DNA from 3 places in the Streptomyces sp. NBC_00158 genome. Region 3 is predicted to be linked to each of the others. Evidence: riboswitches for the same ligand, from Rfam matches in the RefSeq annotation. Region 3 holds a riboswitch; each other region holds the start of a gene.
What was found. A riboswitch is a leader RNA that binds a small molecule or an ion and turns the genes downstream of it on or off. The one in region 3 is predicted to bind cyclic di-AMP.

Region 1: it holds a riboswitch for cyclic di-AMP, as region 3 does, so the genes downstream of both, OG553_RS20420 (transglycosylase family protein) here and OG553_RS07410 (M23 family metallopeptidase) in region 3, are expected to answer to the same signal.
Region 2: it holds a riboswitch for cyclic di-AMP, as region 3 does, so the genes downstream of both, OG553_RS04195 (LysM peptidoglycan-binding domain-containing M23 family metallopeptidase) here and OG553_RS07410 (M23 family metallopeptidase) in region 3, are expected to answer to the same signal.

Annotation. Positions count from the first base shown of each region.
Region 1 covers NZ_CP108161.1:4,412,958-4,419,425, forward strand. The annotation lists gene OG553_RS20410 (cytochrome P450) at 1-964, shown strand, start outside; gene OG553_RS20415 (transglycosylase family protein) at 1,104-2,159, shown strand; cyclic di-AMP (ydaO/yuaA leader) riboswitch at 2,435-2,607, shown strand; gene OG553_RS20420 (transglycosylase family protein) at 2,610-3,353, shown strand; gene eno (phosphopyruvate hydratase) at 3,670-4,956, shown strand; gene OG553_RS20430 (septum formation initiator family protein) at 5,046-5,534, shown strand; gene OG553_RS20435 (DUF501 domain-containing protein) at 5,586-6,140, shown strand; gene OG553_RS20440 (exopolyphosphatase) at 6,137-6,468, shown strand, end outside.
Region 2 covers NZ_CP108161.1:922,884-929,351, forward strand. The annotation lists gene OG553_RS04180 (guanylate kinase) at 424-1,089, shown strand; gene OG553_RS04185 (MBL fold metallo-hydrolase) at 1,241-2,443, opposite strand; gene OG553_RS04190 (SGNH/GDSL hydrolase family protein) at 2,577-3,362, opposite strand; gene OG553_RS04195 (LysM peptidoglycan-binding domain-containing M23 family metallopeptidase) at 3,526-4,557, opposite strand; cyclic di-AMP (ydaO/yuaA leader) riboswitch at 4,562-4,764, opposite strand; gene OG553_RS04200 (tyrosine-protein phosphatase) at 5,043-5,864, shown strand; gene OG553_RS04205 (aspartate aminotransferase family protein) at 5,934-6,468, opposite strand, start outside.
Region 3 covers NZ_CP108161.1:1,660,952-1,667,419, forward strand. The annotation lists gene OG553_RS07395 (GNAT family N-acetyltransferase) at 1-790, opposite strand, end outside; gene OG553_RS07400 (HPr family phosphocarrier protein) at 1,001-1,282, shown strand; gene OG553_RS07405 (GntR family transcriptional regulator) at 1,506-2,171, opposite strand; gene OG553_RS07410 (M23 family metallopeptidase) at 2,353-3,156, opposite strand; cyclic di-AMP (ydaO/yuaA leader) riboswitch at 3,169-3,328, opposite strand; gene OG553_RS07415 (M16 family metallopeptidase) at 3,546-4,913, opposite strand; gene OG553_RS07420 (M16 family metallopeptidase) at 4,934-6,286, opposite strand.

The DNA of each region.
Region 1 (6,468 bases), 2.8 Mb from region 3:
CATCGACCCGCCGGACCACACCCGGCTGCGGCGGCTGGTGTCGAAGGCGTTCACCCCTCGGCGCGTGGCGGAGTTCACCCCGCGCGTCCAGGAGCTGACCGACCACCTGATCGACCGGTTCGCGGCCAAGGGGGAGGCGGACCTCATCCACGAGTTCGCGTTCCCGCTCCCCATCTACGCCATCTGCGAGATGCTCGGCGTACCGCGCGAGGACCAGGACGACTTCCGCGACTGGGCCGGGATGATGATCCGGCACGGCGGCGGGCCGCGCGGCGGGGTCGCCCGCTCGGTGAAGCAGATGCGCACCTATCTCGGGGAACTCATCCACCGCAAGCGGGATGATCTGGGCAATGACCTCATTTCAGATCTGATCCGGGCAAGTGATCACGGAGACCATCTGACGGAGGCCGAGGCCACGGCGATGGCCTTCATCCTGCTCTTCGCCGGCTTCGAGACGACCGTGAACCTCATCGGCAACGGCATCCACTCCCTCTTCATGAACCCGGACCAGCGCGAGCGGCTCCAGGCCTCCCTCGCCGCCGGGGAGAGCGCGCTGCTGGAGACCGGCGTCGAGGAACTGCTGCGCTACGACGGCCCCGTGGAGCTCGCCACCTGGCGGTTCGCCACCCGGCCGCTGGCCCTCGGCGGGCAGGACGTCGCGGCGGGGGACCCCGTACTGGTGGTCCTCGCGGCGGCCGACCGCGATCCGGAGCGGTTCGCCGAGCCGGACACCCTGGACCTCTCCCGGAGTGACAATCAGCACCTCGGGTACGGCCACGGGATCCACTACTGCCTCGGCGCCCCGCTCGCCCGTCTCGAAGGGCAGACGGCACTCGGAACTTTGCTGAAGCGTCTGCCGGATCTGGAACTTGCGATTCCCCCTACTGACCTGCGCTGGCGCGGCGGACTCATCATGAGGGGCCTGCGCACCCTCCCCGTCCGCTTCACAGTCCCGAACGAATGAGGCCGCGAGCGAAGCGCGACTGACCGGAAGTCAGCCTGGAAGCCGGTCCGGAAGTCGCTCCCCCGTCGAACTTGTGACATCCGTTCGAAGGCGGCTAGGTTCTGCCGTTACCCCGCCGTTATGCGAAAGGTGCAGTCTCATGCTTCCCGGGAACGGCCGCCACAGACGCCCCCGCCAGGTACCCGCGATCGTCGTCACCGCAGGAGTCACCGGCTCCGCGCTGGCCATGCCGCTGCTCGCCGCCACAGGTGCGAACGCGGCCGACACCGCCACGTGGGACAAGGTCGCCGACTGCGAGAGCGGCGGCACCTGGAGCGCGAACTCCGGCAGCGGCGCCTACGGCGGCCTGCAGTTCACCCTGGAGCAGTGGCGCAACGCCGGCGGCCTCGCGTACGCGGAGCGCCCCGACCTCGCCAGCCGCTCCCAGCAGATCGCGGTCGCCGAGCGGGTGCTGGCCTCCCAGGGCCCCCAGGCGTGGCCGCTGTGCTCCGCCTCGGCCGGACTGACCCAGCAGGGCCCCGCCCCCGAGGTGGACCCCGGTGACAAGCTGGAGCCCGGGCCCGTCGCGCCGACCAAGGGCCGCCCCGACGGCTCGGTGCCGAACGCGGGCAAGGGCAAGCCCTCCACGGACTTCGGGGCCCCGACCCCGGCGCCGAACACCCCGTCCAACCCGAGCGGGCTGCCGGACTACCCGCTGGGCCCCTCCAGCGGACTGCCCGTCATGCCCGCGCCGGACTTCACGGTCCAGCCCACGACGCCCGGCACGGCCACGCCCACCCCGGGCACGCCCACCCCGGGCACGCCCACGCCGACGGCGCCGGGCACCCCGACCGCTCCGGGCGTCACCCCGACGGCCCCGGCCACCCCCGGCGCCACCCCCACCCCGGGCGTCACGCCCACCGCCCCGGCCACCCCGGGCGACCCGACGGCCACCCCGTCCGCCGGGGCGACCGACGGCTCGGGCAAGCACCGCGGCCCGGCCGCCATCGAGGTGCCGGCGGCACCTGGCACGGCGTCAGTGCCCGCCGGGGAGCCCGTCTACACCGTGAAGCCGGGCGACAGCCTTTCGGACATTGCGAAGGCCAAGGGCGTCAAGGGCGGTTGGGACGAGCTCTACAAGGCCAACGAGCAGGTCATCGGTGGGGACGCGGACCTCATCAAGCCCGGACAGAACCTGGATCTAACCAAGAAATAGAGGGCAGTTCGGGCATCCATTAAGAGTTGAATGTCCGTTATCGCCAAATGAGACATGCATCTCTTCCGGACAACTGGCGTGTCTCGTTCCGGAACTGTTGCAAACCCGCCTCTCACCTGCACAAACGTGCTCCCGAGAGAGGCAAGTAGGCCGGTTTCTCCCCAAAATCACACGTTGAACATCGGGGAGAGACCTGTCTACCTTCTGAATCGCTCGCCACCGCGGGCTCCTTCGACCGCATCGCCGAATCCTGCCGGCGGACGGAGGGAACAGTCGTCGCGCAAGCGCCGAAGGCAGGAGCGGGGGAACCAAGGTAGGCGCCGGGAAAGGCCGTTGAGAGACGGCCCGCGTACCGGCTAGGGGTGAAGACACGCGCCGCGCCGCGTGACCGGGCAACTCATCCGCCCGAACCCGACAGCTCACCTCGAAGGCGTCGGTGAGGAGAACTCCATGCTGCTTTCCGGCAAGGGCAAGCACCGCCGCGGCTCCAAGGCCGTCCGCATCGTCACGCTCGCCGGTGTCGCCGGTGTCGCCGTCGCGGCCCCGCTGATGGCCGCCGGCACCGCCAGCGCCGCCACCGCGGCCGAGTGGGACAAGGTCGCCGCCTGCGAGTCCGGCGGCAACTGGTCCATCAACACCGGCAACGGCTACTACGGCGGTCTGCAGTTCTCCGCCTCCACCTGGGCCGCGTACGGCGGCAAGGCGTACGCCTCGCAGGCCAACCAGGCCACCAAGGGCCAGCAGATAGCCATCGCCGAGAAGGTCCTCAAGGGCCAGGGCAAGGGCGCCTGGCCGCACTGCGGCGTCGGCCTGTCCAACTCCTCGTACAACGGCGGCGGTTCCACCACCCCGTCGAAGCCCGCTCCGGCCAAGCCGGCCCCGGCCAAGCCCGCTCCGGCCAAGCCGGCCCCGGCGAAGCCCGCTCCGGCCAAGCCCGCCCCGGCGAAGCCGTCCACCTCGACGACCGAGACCAAGGGCTCCGGCAACGGCTCGGGCAACTGGACCCCGGCCAAGCCGTCGACCGGCACCCCGGCGACCGGTGGCACCTACACGGTCAAGGACGGCGACACCCTCGGCACCATCGCCGACGCCAACAAGGTCAAGGGCGGCTGGGAGAAGCTCTTCGAGCTCAACAAGGACACCGTCTCCGACGCCGACCTGATCTACCCGGGCCAGAAGCTGAAGCTCGCCTGAACGTCCGCGTAACACTCGCGGCACCCCGCAGCATCCCCACCGCCCGGCGCGTATCCCCCCACGCGCCGGGCGGCGGCGTGTCGTCCTCCAGTGCCCGCATTCCGGAACCGGAGCGCCGACCTCCGCCGTCTCCTCTCTCGTCAGGCACGCGAATTCAGGGGCCCTATGTCCCGGAAGGCGGGTATTCGGCCCCTTTTTCGTCCCAGGACCCGGGCGGTCGGGCAGCCCACACCCCGGAGCCGGTTAGGCTCTAGTCGGCAGGGCCGTCCCACGGCCCACACGCCACCGCACACCCAGCGTCACATCCCAGAAGGAGATGCTCGTGCCGTCCATCGACGTCGTCGTAGCCCGGGAAATCCTGGACTCCCGAGGCAACCCCACGGTCGAGGTCGAGGTGGGCCTCGACGACGGCAGCACCGGCCGTGCTGCCGTTCCGTCCGGCGCCTCCACCGGTGCCTTCGAGGCCATCGAGCTCCGTGACGGTGACCCCAACCGTTACATGGGCAAGGGCGTGGAGAAGGCCGTCCTCGCCGTCATCGAGCAGATCGGGCCGGAGCTCGTCGGCTACGACGCCACCGAGCAGCGCCTGATCGACCAGGCCATGTTCGACCTCGACGCCACCGACAACAAGGGCTCGCTCGGCGCCAACGCCATCCTCGGCGTCTCCCTCGCCGTCGCGCACGCCGCGTCCGAGGCCTCGGACCTGCCGCTGTTCCGCTACCTCGGCGGCCCGAACGCGCACCTGCTGCCCGTTCCGATGATGAACATCCTCAACGGTGGGTCGCACGCCGACTCCAACGTGGACATCCAGGAGTTCATGATCGCCCCGATCGGCGCGGAGTCCTTCTCCGAGGCGCTGCGCTGGGGTGCCGAGGTCTACCACACCCTCAAGAAGGTCCTGCACAACAAGGGCCTCTCCACCGGCCTGGGCGACGAGGGCGGCTTCGCCCCGAACCTGGAGTCCAACCGCGCCGCGCTCGACCTCATCATCGAGGCCATCAAGCAGGCCGGCTACACCCCGGGCAAGGACATCGCGCTCGCGCTCGACGTCGCCGCGTCCGAGTTCTACAAGGACGGCAAGTACGAGTTCGAGGGCCAGTCCCGCTCGGCCGCCGAGATGACGGACTACTACGCCGAGCTCGTCGAGGCGTACCCGCTCGTCTCCATCGAGGACCCGCTCTTCGAGGACGACTGGGCCGGCTGGAAGACCATCACCGACCGCCTGGGCTCCAAGGTCCAGATCGTCGGCGACGACCTCTTCGTCACCAACCCCGAGCGCCTCGCCCGCGGCATCGAGGAGGGCTCCGCGAACGCCCTGCTCGTGAAGGTGAACCAGATCGGTTCCCTGACCGAGACCCTCGACGCCGTCGAGATGGCCCAGCGCAACGGCTTCAAGTGCATGATGTCGCACCGCTCCGGTGAGACCGAGGACGTCACCATCGCCGACCTCGCCGTCGCCGTGAACTGCGGTCAGATCAAGACCGGCGCCCCGGCCCGCTCGGACCGCGTCGCCAAGTACAACCAGCTGCTGCGCATCGAGGAGATCCTCGACGACGCGGCCGTGTACGCCGGCCGCAGCGCCTTCCCGCGCTTCAAGGGCTAATCGCGCTCAGCCTCCGTACGTCCCCGCACTCGGTCCCGTACCGTGTGCGGGGACGTATTGCGTAGTGCGCGCACAGGGGAGGCGGGGCCATGGCCGGGAACCGGGATCGGTTCTCCACCTTCTCGACGGCGACCCGGCTCAAGCAGCTCGGCGAACGGACCGCGGCCCACGTCTACCGCTCGCAGTCCCGCCGGCACATCCGCCGCAGCCGGCTCACCGGCCGCGCGGCACTGCTGGTCCTCGTCCTCTGTACGCTGGTCGTCGCCCTCGCGTATCCGATGCGCCAGTACGTCTCCCAGCGCTCGGAGATCACGGACCAGCAGCGGGCCGCGGACACCGCGCGCAAGCGCCTCGAACAGCTCCGCGACGAGAAGGCCCGCTGGCAGGACCCCGCCTACGCGGAGCAGCAGGCGCGCAAGCACCTGCACTTCCTGCGCCCGGGGGAGATCGGCTACATCATGACCGACCCCGGGGCCGCGGCCCCGGACCACCGCCGCGGCGGCCAGGACGGTTCCGACCGCCCCTGGTACTCCAACGTCTGGGACGGCGTTGACAAGGCCGACCGCCCCGGCGAATGACCCACTGACCCACCCATCACGCACGACCGAACGAAGAGACTTCCTCCAGGCATGCAGACGCCCCCGCCCCAGACCGACCGGACCGAGCCGACCGACGCGGACATCGAGGCGTTCGAGCAGCAGCTCGGCCGCCCCCCGCGCGGGCTGCGCGCCATCGCGCACCGCTGCCCCTGCGGTCAGCCGGACGTCGTCGAGACCGCACCCCGGCTGCCCGACGGCACGCCCTTCCCGACGCTGTACTACCTGACGTGCCCGCGCGCGGCCTCCGCGATCGGCACGCTGGAGGCCAACGGCGTGATGAAGGAGATGCAGGCCCGGCTCGCCGAGGACCCGGAGCTCGCCGCCGCGTACCAGAAGGCGCACGAGGACTACATCCAGCGCCGCGACGCCATCGAGGTGCTCCAGGGCTTCCCGAGCGCGGGCGGCATGCCGGACCGGGTCAAGTGCCTGCACGTGCTGGTGGGCCACTCGCTGGCCGCCGGCCCCGGGGTGAACCCGTTCGGCGACGAGGCGCTGGCCATGCTGCCGGAGTGGTGGGCCAAGGGCGCCTGCGTCACCCCGTGCGGGGAGAAGAAGGAAGAGGAGAGCGGGGAGGGAACCGCGTGACCCGGGTCGCGGGCATCGACTGCGGTACCAACTCCATCCGCCTCCTGGTCGCCGACTGCGACCCGGCCACCGGCGAGCTCGTCGAGCTCGACCGGCGGATGATCGTCGTCCGGCTCGGCCAGGGCGTGGACAAGACCGGCCGGCTGGCCCCGGAGGCGCTGGAGCGCACCTTCGCGGCCTGCCGCGAGTACGCCGGGGTGATCAAGGAGTTCGGTGCCGAGCGGGTGCGGTTCGTGGCCACCTCGGCCTCCCGTGACGCGGAGAACCGGGACGAGTTCGTCCGGGGCGTGCTGGACGCCCTCGGCGTCGAGCCCGAGGTGATCTCCGG
Region 2 (6,468 bases), 740 kb from region 3:
GAGCGTCACTCCGGGACCACCCGGGCTCAAGGGGTTTCCCGTTGCCCGATGGAACTGGCAACCGGCCGGAGCGTGCGAGCCCCTGGAAATCGCCACGCCCCACCGGAAAATGCGCGGGGCATGCGGCACCGGTGGCGTTTCCGTGTTTCCGGATCTGGACAACCCCTTGGCCCCGGAGCGGGGCATCGGGAATGCTCGTTGCAGAGAGAACGCCGCTACCGGAATTCCCCGGGCAGTGGTCTTCTCACCGGATATGGAGAGGGGGATTCGAAATGCGCAACCACGCCGTGGGCCTCCGCCCGCGCCTGGACAAGGTCAAGTCCGGCCGCTGAGCCGCACTCTGATCCTTCGGCGAGTGCCGTGAGCCCCGGCCCACGGCACTCGCCGACATGCGTTCCTTGAATCACGAGGTGAATACCAGTCATGCCAGTCGATCCCAAGCCGTTCCTCACCCGCCCCACCGGCTGCCTGTTCGTGTTGTCCGGGCCTTCGGGCACGGGGAAGACCTCACTGGCGCGCGCCATGGCCGAGTCCGATCCGACGCTGGTCACCACCCGGTCCGTGACCACGCGCCGGCCCCGGCCCGGAGCCGGCGAGGAACACTACGACCACGTCTCCCGTGACGAGTTCCTCAAGATGGCCGGCAACGGCGAGTTCGCGCAGTGGATCCACCCGTCCTTCGACGAGTACTACGGCACCCTGCGCGCTCCCCTTGAGGAGGCGCTCGGCCGGGGCCAGGACCTGCTTCTCGACTACTGCCCCGAGGGCTACCTGAACCTCCGGCGCTGCTTCCCGGAACAGACCGTCGGCATCTTCGTCATGGCCCCCAGCGTGGAAATGATGGACCGGCGGCTCGCGGGCCGGGGCAGTGAGAACGAGGAGGAGCGGGAGCTGCGGCACACGATGGCGCTGCGCGACTTCAACTTCGTGGCGGAGCACGCCTACCACGTCGTCAACGACGACTTCGAGGAGGCGCTGGGCACCCTGCTGGCGATCCGCCGGGCGGAGAAGGCCCGGCTCGCTCACCAGGGCCTGGCGCTGGGGGCGTACGCACGCCACGCCGAGCCGACGCTGCTGCGCTACTACTGACCCCTGCGGGCCGGCCCTGCGCGCCGGGGCCGCCCCGCAGCCGCTGCTTCCGGTCGGCGGGGGTGGCGGCCGAGCGCCGGGCCGTCCTGTCGTCGTACGCGGGATCCGCGTACGCACGACGACAGGACGGCCCGCTCGCGCTCCTGCGGGGTCAGCGCTCTCCCGCGAGGTCCAGGTCACCCGCCCGGGGCCCGCTCGGCGCCGGGCCCGCCGGGTCCGCCGGCTTCGGGTCGCGCCAGGGGCGGGCGATGGGGGTGGAGACCGGGCGCCACCAGGGGTCGACGGGCAGCTTGCCGGCGGGCTCGAAGGGCTCGCCGGGGCGCGGGGCGGCGATGCGCTGGCCCGCGTCCCCGGCGGCGTCGAGCGTCCAGTCGGCGGGTTCGGCCCAGGCGTGGAAGGCCAGGTTGAAGGTGCCCCAGTGGATCGGGAGCAGCGTCCCCGCCGGAGCCCCGCCCTGGAGGTCGAGGTGGGCCCGCAGGCCCTCCTCGGGGGTCATGTGGATGTCGGGCCAGTACTCCGAGTACGCGCCGATCTGGATCATCGTGGCGTCGAACGGGCCGTGCTCGGCGCCGATCTCCTTGAAGCCCGGGAAGTAGCCGGTGTCGCCGCTGTGGAAGATCCGGTGCCCGCCGCCGCTGACCACCCAGGAGGCCCACAGCGTGAACTGCTGGTTGCGCAGGCCCCGGCCGCAGAAGTGCCGGGCGGGGGTTGCGGTGAGGGTGAGTCCGGCGACCTCGGTGGCCTCGTTCCAGTCGAGTTCGCGCAGCCGGTCCGGGGAGACGCCCCAGCGCTCCAGGTGCGCGCCGACGCCGAGGGGGACGGCGAAGACCGTGTCCGTGCCGGCCAGCGCCTTGATCGTGGGGAGGTCGAGGTGGTCGTAGTGGTCGTGGGAGATCACGACGACGTCGACGGCGCCCAGCGAGGCCAGCGGGACCGGGACGGGGTGGAGCCGCTTGGGTCCGGCGAAGGGGAACGGGGAGCAGCGGTCGCCCCAGACGGGGTCGAAGAGGACGCGGCGGCCGTCGATCTCCGCGAGCACGCTGGAGTGGCCCATCCAGGTCAGGCGCAGTCCGCTCGCCGGCGGCTTGGCCAGGTCGGCGAGGGTGGTCGGGTGTACGGGGACGGAGGCGGCCGGGCTGCGCCGGGCCCGCTGCTCCTTGTGGAAGTAGATCTTGGCGAACTCCGCCATCGATCCGGAAGGTCTGGTCCGGGCCCCGACCGGGTTCCGGAAGACGCCGTCGGCGAAGTTCGGCGAGCGCAGGATCCGCTCCAGCCGTGCGCCGGACGGGTCCGCGCCGAAGGCTTCGGGCCGCAGGGCGCGCAGCCGGGGACGCAGGGGAAGGGAGCCGGTCAAGGCGCCTCCTGGGAAGGTGCAGGATGGGACGGTCGTACGTCTACGACCATCCCAACGCACACCGGCCCCGGAGGATTCCGCCGCGCGGTGTCGTGAGCGCCACCCGGGGCTTCCCCTCCCCCGCCCGGGGCCGCTACAGCGGCAGCAGGTCCGGGCGCTTGGCCTCGACGTGGTCGCCGGAGGACTCGCCGCGCAGCCGGCGGCCGATCCACGGCACGAGGTGCTCGCGCGCCCACTGGATGTTGTCGCGGGTCACGTCCACCGAGCCGCGCGGCGGGACGGGCGGCCAGGGCTGGTCCGGGTCGGCCGGCACCTCGTAACCGAGGACCTGTGCGGCGCGCAGGGCGACGCGGGTGTGGCCCTCGGGCGAGAGGTGGAGGCGGTCGCCGTCCCAGGCCCGGCGGTCCTGGACGGTCTTGAGGGACCAGAGGTCGAGGACGGGGCAGTCGTAGCGGTCGGCGATGGCGCGGACGTGCACGTTGTACGTCGCGATCTTGCCGCGCAGGTGCTTGAGGACCGGTACGCCCCGCGTGTCGAAGCCGGTCGTGATCATCACGAGGCCCACGGAGGCCTTGAGGTCGGCGAGGGCCGCCTCGAACCGCTCCGCGACGTCGTCCGGGTCGCTGCCGGGGCGGATGATGTCGTTTCCGCCCGCGCAGAAGGTGACGAGGTCGGGTGCGAGTTCCTTGGCTCTCGGGATCTGGTCGGCCACGATCTGGTCGAGTACTTTGCCCCGCACGGCCAGATTCGCGTACCGGAAGTCGTGCTCGTCGCGCTGATCGGCCAGGAGCACGGCGAGCCGGTCCGCCCAGCCAAGATAGGAATCCCCGGGTCCCGGGTCCCCCACGCCTTCGGTGAAGCTGTCCCCGATCGCCGCGTACGAGCCGATGGTCTTCAGTGTCGTCTTCGTCGCTGCCACAGGAAGACATCCTTCACCTTGGCAACCAACCTACGCCAACGTAATGAGGGGTTGACGGACCGTGATCTATACCACGCGGGGGATAAGGAATAAGTACACGTGGGGCCGGGACCCCCCTCGGGTCCCGGCCCCACGCGTGTTCTCGTGCCGACGGCGGGTGCCGTCAGATGCTCACGCCCTTGGAGCGGAGGTAGCCGAGCGGGTCGATGTCGGAGCCGTAGGACGGGCCCGTGCGGATCTCGAAGTGGAGGTGCGGGCCGGTCACGTTGCCGGTCGCGCCGGAGAGGCCGATGGTCTGTCCGCCGGTGACGCTCTGGCCCGCGGAGACGGAGAGCGAGGAGAGGTGGCCGTACTGGGAGTACTTGCCGTCGGCGTGCTTGATGACGACCTGGTTGCCGTACGCGCCGCCCCAGCCTGCGGAAACCACGGTGCCCGCGCCGACGGCCCGGACGGTGGTGCCGGTGCTCGCGATGAAGTCGACGCCGGTGTGGTAGCCGGAGGACCACATGGCGCCGCTCACGCGGTACTGGGTGGAGACGCCGCCGGCGACGGGGGAGGTGAAACCGGCGGCGGTGGCGGGCGCGGCTGGCGCGGCGGCCTTCTCGCTCTTGGCGGCGGCGCCGGAGCCCTGGGCGGCCGCGCCGCCGGAGGTGCGGGAGGGCTTGCCGGCGGTGGTCTTGCCCGTGCCCTTGGGTGCCCGGGCCTTGTCGCCCAGGTCCTCGGAGCCGGACGGAGTACCGCTGGAGGATCCCTCGGCCGGGGCCGCAGGGGCCTTCGGGGCGGGGGCGGCGTCCCGGCCGCCGACGAGGGTCAGCTTCAGGCCGGGGTGGATGAGGGACGGGTCCTCGCCGACGGCCTCGTGGTTGTCGGCGTACAGCTGCTCCCAGCCGCCCTCGATGTGGCGCTCGGCGGCGATCTTGGAGAGGTAGTCGCCCGGCACGACGGTGTAGGAGGTCGGCGCGGCGGCGGGGGCCGCGGCGGCGGACCCGGCGGCCGGGGCCGCGGCGCGGAGGGCCCCCGGGGCCTGCGCGCCCTGCGCGGGGACGGACGCGGCCTGGGGGGCGGCCGGGGCGGCGTTGGCGCCGGCGGCCCCCATCAGGGGGAGCGCGAGGGCCGCTCCGCCGGTCCCGGCGACGGCGAAGCCGCGGGATATCGAACGGGACTTCGGACGGCGATGCTTACCCTTTCCGGGCATGGCGAATTCCTCTCCGGCGCCTGCGAGGTGAGCTGTCGGGTTCGGACTGGAGATGTCCGGCCGTACGTGCTGGGCACGGTTTCGGCTTCACCCCTAGCTGCGCCGGAGAAGATCCGGAACAGCGGCCTACCTGGTTCCCCCGCTCCTGCCGCGCGCGATGGTCGGGTGCGGTTCCCGGGCGGCGGCAGGATTAGGCGGTCCACCCGGATCGATCGCGAAGGTAATCGAGCGGGGCACCGGGCAACAAGCCGCGAATTCCCTGACGGATTCGCAGATATGGGGGATCAACGGAATTCCGGTCACCCTGCGTCCATTCCGCACCATCAACAACCGCCCCCACAAGGCAATTCGGATTCCGCGATCAGGCACGCACGGTCACCGTATGATCTGGCTCACGGGGCCCGGCCCGATCTCGCCTCCACATATGGCAAGTTGTTCCCAACCAGACCAATTCGGACACCACGGACCCACGCGGAGGAGTACACGTGACCCAGCAGATACCCCAGCCCCTTCCGGCCCGGCCCGAGCCCGGCGCGGAGCTGACCGGAGTGCGCAACTTCCGCGACGTGGGCGGCCTGCCGACCACGGACGGACGGAGGGTCAGGCCGGGACGACTGTTTCGAAGCGGACATCTGGCGCATGCCACCGAAACCGATGCAGAGTTCCTCGGCTCGCTGGGGCTGCACACCGTCTTCGACTTCCGCAACGGAGCGGACCAGGCCCTGGAGGGCCCGGACGTCGAACTGCCGGGCGTGCGCAACGTGAACATCCCGCTGACGGACCCGGCCGACGGCCGCGAGTTCTGGAAGATGGTCCGCGACGGCCGGCTGGAGCAGCTCCGCGGCCTCCTCGGCGAGGGCCGGGCCGCCGCCCGCATGACGGACTCGTACCGGACGATCATCCGCACCCGCACCGCCGAACACGGCCGCGTCGTGCACGCCCTCGCGCGGGACAGCGTGCCGGCGCTGATGCACTGCGCCGCCGGCAAGGACCGGGCCGGGCTGTCGGTCGCGGTGACCCTGCTCGCGCTGGGCGTGGAGCGCGAGGCGATCGTGGCGGACTACCTGGAGTCCAACGCCCCGCACAACCGCTACCGGGTGCGCCGGGGCAGCGACGAGCCCGAGTCCCGCTCCCCCGAGGTGATGGAGCTGCTGGCTCCGCTGTTCGACGCCCGGGCGGAGTACCTGTTCGCGGCCTTCGCCGTCATCGACGAGCAGTGGGGCGGGGTGGAGCCCTACCTCTCGGAGGGTCTCGCGCTCGCGCCCGAGTCGCTGGAGCGGCTGCGGGACCGGCTCCTGGAGGGCTGACCCGCGAGGGCTGCCCGGACGGCCGGAGGGGACCCGCCAGGGCCCCTCCGGCGCCGTCGCGCCCGCGCCTCAGCGGTTGCCGACCGCCTGTTTGACCAGGGTCCGGCCGAAGTCCCACATCAGCCCGCCCCCGCCGTGCGCCTCGTCCATGACCTCCTGGAAGGCCCCGAGGAACCGCTCCACGTCCGCCTCGTCGACGATCAGCGGCGGGATCAGCTTGATGACCTCCAGGTGGTCCCCGGAGACCTGCGTGAGGATCCGGTGCCGGCGCAGCAGAGGCACCACGACCATCTGGGCGAACAGGCCCTTGCGGGCCGCCTGGAGCATCGCCCACCGGCTGCGCAGCCCCAGGGAGGTGGGCCTGCCGAACTCGATGCCGATCATCAGTCCGCGTCCGCGCACCTCGTGCAGCAGCTCGTACCGGTCCACGAGCGCCGCCAGGCGCCCGCGCAGCAGGTCGCCCGTCGCCCGGGCGTTGGCCACCACCCGCTCGTCCTCCATGACGGACAGGACCGCCAGCCCGGCCGCCATCGCCTGGGCGTTGGAACCGAAACTGGCGGAGTGCACCAGCACCCGGTCCATGGACGAGTAGACCTTCTGGAAG
Region 3 (6,468 bases):
CCCGTACGCCTTCGAGGAGGTCGCCCTCCATGCCGGGGGCGCGGGCCTCGTTGACGGCGTAGAGGTGGCCGCGGAAGCCGCCGTCGCGCAGGTTGCGCAGGGCGGTGGCGCCCACGCCCGCGCCGGAGCGGCTGGCGCCGATCACCGCGACGGAGCCGGGGGCGAGGAGGCGCTGGACGGAGCGGGCCTCGGCGCGCTGCTCGCGGGCGCGCTGGACGGCGAGGGACTCGGCGGTGGGTTCGAGGTCGAGGGTGAGGTGGACGGAACCGTCCTCGAAGCTGCGCTTCTGCTGGTAGCCGACGTCCGTGAACACCTTGATCATCTTGGTGTTGGCGGGCAGCACCTCGGCCGCGAACCTGCGGATCCCGCGTTCCCGGGCCACCGCGCCGATGTGTTCCAGGAGGGCGGAGGCGACCCCGCGGCCCTGGTGGGCGTCCTGGACCAGGAAGGCGACCTCGGCCTCGTCGGCGGGGGCGGAGGCGGGGCGTCCGTCGGGGCCGATGCGGTCGAAGCGGACCGTTCCGATGAACTCACCGCCGATGGTCGCGGCGAGGCCGACCCGGTCGACGTAGTCGTGGTGCGTGAAGCGGCGGACGTCGCGGTCCGAGAGACGGGGGTAGGGCGCGAAGAAGCGGTAGTACTTCGACTCGTCCGAGACCTGTTCGTAGAAGCTGACCAGGCGGCCCGCGTCCTCGGTGGTGATGGGGCGGATCCGGGCGGTGCCGCCGTCGCGCAGCACGACGTCCGCTTCCCAGTGGGCCGGGTACGAGGGGTCCGACGCGGTGGTCATGGGGCCACCTTAAGGGGCGGTCCGGCCAGGTGTGCGAGTGCGGTGGGCGGCCCGCCCGGCGCGTGCGCGGCGAAGACGGCGCACCGGGGCGAACCGGTGCAAGCTGGGGAGGGTCGAACGGCAGTGGACAGGGGCCGAAGGTCGGTCCGAGCATTCCGGACGGCGTGAGAGACTGGTCTAGACAACCCGTAGAACCTGAAGGGCATCACCATGGCAGAGCGCCGCGTCAACGTCGGCTGGGCCGAGGGCCTGCACGCTCGTCCCGCCTCGATCTTCGTCCGGGCGACGACCGCCTCCGGAGTCCCGGTGACCATCGCGAAGGCCGGCGGCGACCCCGTCAACGCCGCGTCGATGCTGGCGGTCCTGGGCCTGGGCGCCCAGGGCGGCGAGGAGATCGTCCTGGCTTCCGACGCCGAGGGTGCGGACGCCGCGCTCGACCGCCTCGCGAAGCTGGTCGCCGAGGGCCTCGAGGAGCTCCCCGAGACCGTCTGACCCTTCGGGTCCGGTAGACCGGAAGCCGCAGTCCCCACCACCCCGGGGGCTGCGGCTTCCGCTTTTCCCCTTCGGGGATCCGGTCGGTGCACCCGGTCGGGAAATCCTGGAATTCGGATTCGGCGTGAGGGGACCGGGCCGCGGTCGCGCAAAACGGACGGGAATTCCACCGGCGTCCGGGACGGACGGTTCCGGGATATCCCTCCGTTGTATACGGGAATTGTTAATTCGGAGCGCTCGCCGTGTTTACGGCAGGTTGCGGATTCCTCACCCGCGGCCGGTGCGCCCCGGCCGACCGCTGCGCGTGCAGCGCGGTCAGCGCCCTGGCCCGCTCCGCGTCCCCGCGCGCGACGGCGTCCACGATCGCGGCGCGCTCGGCCCAGCACTCCGCGGGCTGCGCGGGGGCCTCGACCGCGTACATCCAGGCGATCTTGTGCCGGGTCTGGGTCAGCAGGGCGATCAGCCCCGGGCTGGCCGAGGCCTGGGCCAGCGTCTCGTGGAACCAGCTCCCCAGGGCGCGCAGGTCCTCCCCCTGGGCCCGCCCGGCCCGTTCCCGGCCCAGCCTGACCAGCCCGCGCAGCACCTTCAGGTGGCCGTCGGTACGCCGGCGGGCGGCCCGGGAGGCGGCGAGCGGCTCCAGCAGCGTCCGCAGCTCCAGGAGGTCGGCGGCCTCCTGCTCGGTCGGCTCGGCAACGCAGGCGCCCGCGTGCCGCCGCGTGGTGACGAAGCCCTCGGACTCCAGGGTCCGCAGCGCCTCGCGGACCGGCACGCGCGAGACCCCGTAGCGGCGGGCCAGCACCTCCTCGGTCAGCCGGCCGCCCGGCCCGAAGAATCCGGAGACGATATCGTCGCGGATCGCTGTGCACACCGCGTGCGCCGGAATACGCAAGGCCGGACCTCCGCTGGTTTCGGTTCGGTTTATCGTGGCCGTTCCGCGACTCTATGGCAACAGGCGACGGATTTCCGAGCGGGTCGGCGAACAAGGCCGGAAACAGGGGCGGAAATACGGAGAAGGCCCCGGCTCTGTGAGCCGGGGCCTTCTTCGGTGAAGCGTGCTGTGTGCCTGCGGGTCAGATGCCCACGCCGTGGCTGCGCAGGTAGGCCAGCGGGTTGATGTCCGTGCCGTACGTGGCGCCGGTGCGGGCCTCGAAGTGCAGGTGCGGGCCGCTGGAGTTGCCGGTGGAGCCCGACAGGCCGATCTGCTGGCCCGGGGTGACCGTTTCGCCGGCGGAGACGCTCAGCGAGTCCAGGTGCCCGTACTGGGTGTACGTGCCGTCGTTGTGGCGGATCACGACGTTGTTGCCGTAGGCGCCGCCCCAGCCGGCCTCGACGACGGTGCCCGCGCCCACGGCGTGGACGGAGGTGCCGGAGTCGGCGTGGAAGTCGATGCCCGTGTGGCTGCCGGAGGACCACATGCCGCCGCCCGCGCCGTACTGGGTGCTGACGTACGAACCGTCGATCGGGGAGACGAAGGTGTTGAGGCGCTTGCGGGCCTCTTCCTTGGCGGCCTTCTCGGCGGCCTCGCGCTCGGCCTTCTCCTTGGCCTCGGCGGCGCGCTTGGCCTCGGCTGCCCGCGTCTTCGCCTCGGCCTCGGCCTGGGCCTGCGCGGCCACGGCCTCGGCGGCGCTCTGCTGCGTCGCGGCCTGGACCTCGATGTCGTCCTGCAGACCGTCGGCGACGACGATCGCGTTCTGACCGGTGTCCTCCATGGACGGAGCGCTGCTGTTGTCCGCCGCGAAGGCCGGAGCGGCCAGGGTGCCGACCACGCCCGTGGTGGCGAGGGCGGCGACGCCGGCGAAGCCGGCGGTCTTGCGGCTCAGACGGCTGGAACCACGGTGCTTACCAGAACCGGCGGCACGACTGCCAAACGCCATGAAGGGGGTGATCCTTTCCTTCCCTCTCGCCTACCGGGTTAGCTGACGGGTTCGGAGCAGGAAGGTCTCCTACGGGCCTCCTCTTGCGAGGGGGTCCGATTCACCCCAGGGACGCATGTGGGTCCCCGGCTCCCCAGGCTCGCGCCTGACGGGGACTCGGCGATCGCTGTCCGGTGCCGCGGGTGCGGCGGTTACAAACTGACGAACAGCACGGCCGACGCTAGGCGGATCATCAGTCAATCGCCAAACAGACGAGCGGTTTTGTTGCGTACGCCACACCGCATACCTGCAACCACACCACTAAACGGACAAAGGGGGCTCCGGTGGGCGTTCCACCGGAGCCCCCTGGAAACGGGCCGGACACCGGCCCGTCTCGGGCCTCGCGCCGCTCAGTTGGAGACGACGGTGACCTCACCGATGCCGAGGGCCAGGACGGGCTCCTCGATCTGCGCCGCGTCACCCACGAGGATGGTGACCAGACGGTCCACCGGGAAGGCGTTCACGACCGCCGAAGTGGCCTCCGCCGTACCGGTTTCGGCGAGCCGCGCGTACAGCCGCGCCTGGTAGTCGTCCGGCAGCTCCTGCTCGACCTGGTCGGCCAGGGTGCCGGCGACGGAGGCGGCCGTCTCGAACTTCAGCGGGGCCACGCCCACCAGGTTCTGCACCGCCACGTCCCGCTCGGCGTCGGTCAGTCCGCCCTCGGCGAGGGTGCGCAGCACCTTCCACAGGTCCTCCAGCGCCGGACCCGTGTTGGGGGTGTCCACCGAGCCGCTGATGGCGAGCATCGAGGCGCCCTTGCCGTCGGCGGTCGAACGCAGCACCTGCCCGAAGGCGCGCACGCCGTAGGTGTAGCCCTTCTCCTCGCGCAGCACCTTGTCCAGGCGGGACGTGAGGGTGCCGCCGAGGCAATAGGTGCCGAGCACCTGCGGGGCCCAGACGATGTCGTGCCGGTCCGGCCCGATCCGGCCGATCAGCAGCTGCGTCTGGACGGCGCCCGGCCGGTCCACGATGACCACGCGGCCCGTGTCGTCGGCCGTCACCGGCTGGACGGGGCGGGCCGCGGCGGTGTCGCCGGTCCAGGCGCCCAGGGTGTCCGCCAACAGGGCGTCCAGGTCGATGCCGGTCAGGTCGCCGACGACCACCGCGGTGGCGGTGGAGGGGCGTACGTGGGCCTCGTAGAAGGCGCGTACGGCCCCGGAGTCGATCCGCGCGACCGTCTCCTCGGTGCCCTGGCGCGGGCGGGACATGCGCAGCGTGGCCGGGAACAGCTCCTTGGAGAGCTCCTTGGCGGCGCGGCGCTGCGGATTGGCCAGCTCGTGCGGGATCTCGTCGAGCCGGTTGCGCACCAGGCGGTCGACCTCGCCGTCGGCGAAGGCGGGCGCGCTCAGGGCCTCGGCGAGCAGGGCGAGCGCCTTGGGCAGCCGGGAGGCCGGAACCTCCAGGGAGACCCGCAGACCCGGGTGGTCGGCGTGCGCGTCGAGGGTGGCGCCGCAGCGCTCCAGCTCGGCGGCGAACTCCTCGGCGGAGTGCTTGTCGGTGCCCTCCGACAGGGCGCGGGCCATGATGGTGGCCACCCCGTCGAGACCCTCGGGCTCGGCGTCCAGCGGCGCGGCGAGGTTGACCTCGACCGCCACCACCTGCTGGCCGGGGCGGTGGCAGCGCAGCAGGGTCAGGCCGTTGGGGAGCGTGGAGCGCTCCGGGGCCGGGAAGGCCCACGGCTTCGCCTCGCCGGCCTGCGGCCGCGGGTGGAAGGTCATCGTGACGGCTGCGGTGTCGCTCACTGCTCCGCCCCCTCGTTCTCGTCGTGCTGCTCGGTCTCGTGGGCCTCGGCGCCGGCCAGCGGCTCGTAGACCAGTACCGCGCGGTTGTCGGGGCGCAGCCGGGCCGCGGCCACGGCCTGCACCTCCTCGGCGGTGACGTCCAGCACCCGCTGGACGGCGGTCAGGGCGAGCTGGGGGTCGCCGAACAGCACCGCGAAGCGGCACAGTTCGTCCGCGCGGCCGGCCACCGTGCTCAGCCGGTCCAGCCACTCGCGCTCCAGCTGCGCCTGCGCGCGCTCCATCTCCTCGGTCGTCGGGCCCTCGGCGGCGAACCGCGCGAGCTCCTCGTCGACGGCCGCCTCGATGGCGGGCACCTCCACGCCGCTGGAGGTCTTGACGTCCAGCCAGCCCAGCGAGGGCGCACCGGCCAGGCGCAGCATGCCGAACCCGGCCGCCACGGCCGTCTGGTCACGGCGTACCAGGCGGTTGTGCAGGCGGGAGGACTCGCCGCCGCCCAGCACGGTCAGCGCCACGTCGGCGGCGTCGCACTCGCGGGTGCCGTCGTGCGGCAGGCGGTAGGCGGCCATCAGCGCGCGCGCCGGGACCTCCTCGACGATCTCCTCGCGCAGCTGCCCGCCCATGACCTCGGGGAGCGAGCCGTCGCGCGGCGGCTGCTTGCCGTCGTGCGCCGGGATGGTGCCGAAGTACTTCTCGACCCAGGCGAGGGTGCGCTCCGGGTCGATGTCGCCCACGACCGACAGGACGGCGTTGTTGGGCGCGTAGTACGTACGGAAGAAGTTGCGCGCGTCCTCCAGGGAGGCGGCGTCCAGGTCGGCCATCGAGCCGATCGGGGTGTGGTGGTACGGGTGGCCCTCCGGGTAGGCGAGGGCGGTCAGCTTCTCGAACGCGGTGCCGTACGGGACGTTGTCGTACCGCTGGCGGCGCTCGTTCTTGACGACGTCGCGCTGGTTCTCCATGGACTCGTCGTCCAGGGCGGCCAGCAGCGAGCCCATGCGGTCCGCCTCCAGCCACAGGGCGAGCTCCAGCTGGTGGGCCGGCATCGTCTCGAAGTAGTTGGTGCGCTCGAAGCTGGTGGTGCCGTTCAGCGAGCCGCCGGCGCCCTGGACGAGCTCGAAGTGCCCGTTGCCCGGTACGCTCGCCGAACCCTGGAACATCAGGTGCTCGAAGAGGTGAGCCAGACCGGTCCGCCCCTTGACTTCGTGGCGCGAGCCGACGTCGTACCAGAGGCAGACGGCGGCGACCGGAGTGAGGTGGTCCTCGGACAGCACCACGCGCAGGCCGTTGGCCAGCCGGTGCTCGGTCGCTGTCAGGCCGCCGGAGCCGGCCTGAGCTGTGGCCGTGTGACCCATGGGCATGTGGTCCCTTCGATCGCGATGCAGAGATTTCTGTCAGACCTGCCACTGTATGCAAGCGCACCGACGGCCGGATAAGTTCCCGGGTCACTCCCGCCGACTCCGTACGGGGGACCCCCGGGGTCGGAGTCGGCGTTGTCGGTGCCTCGGGCCACAATGGTCCGCGTCAACCACGCCAG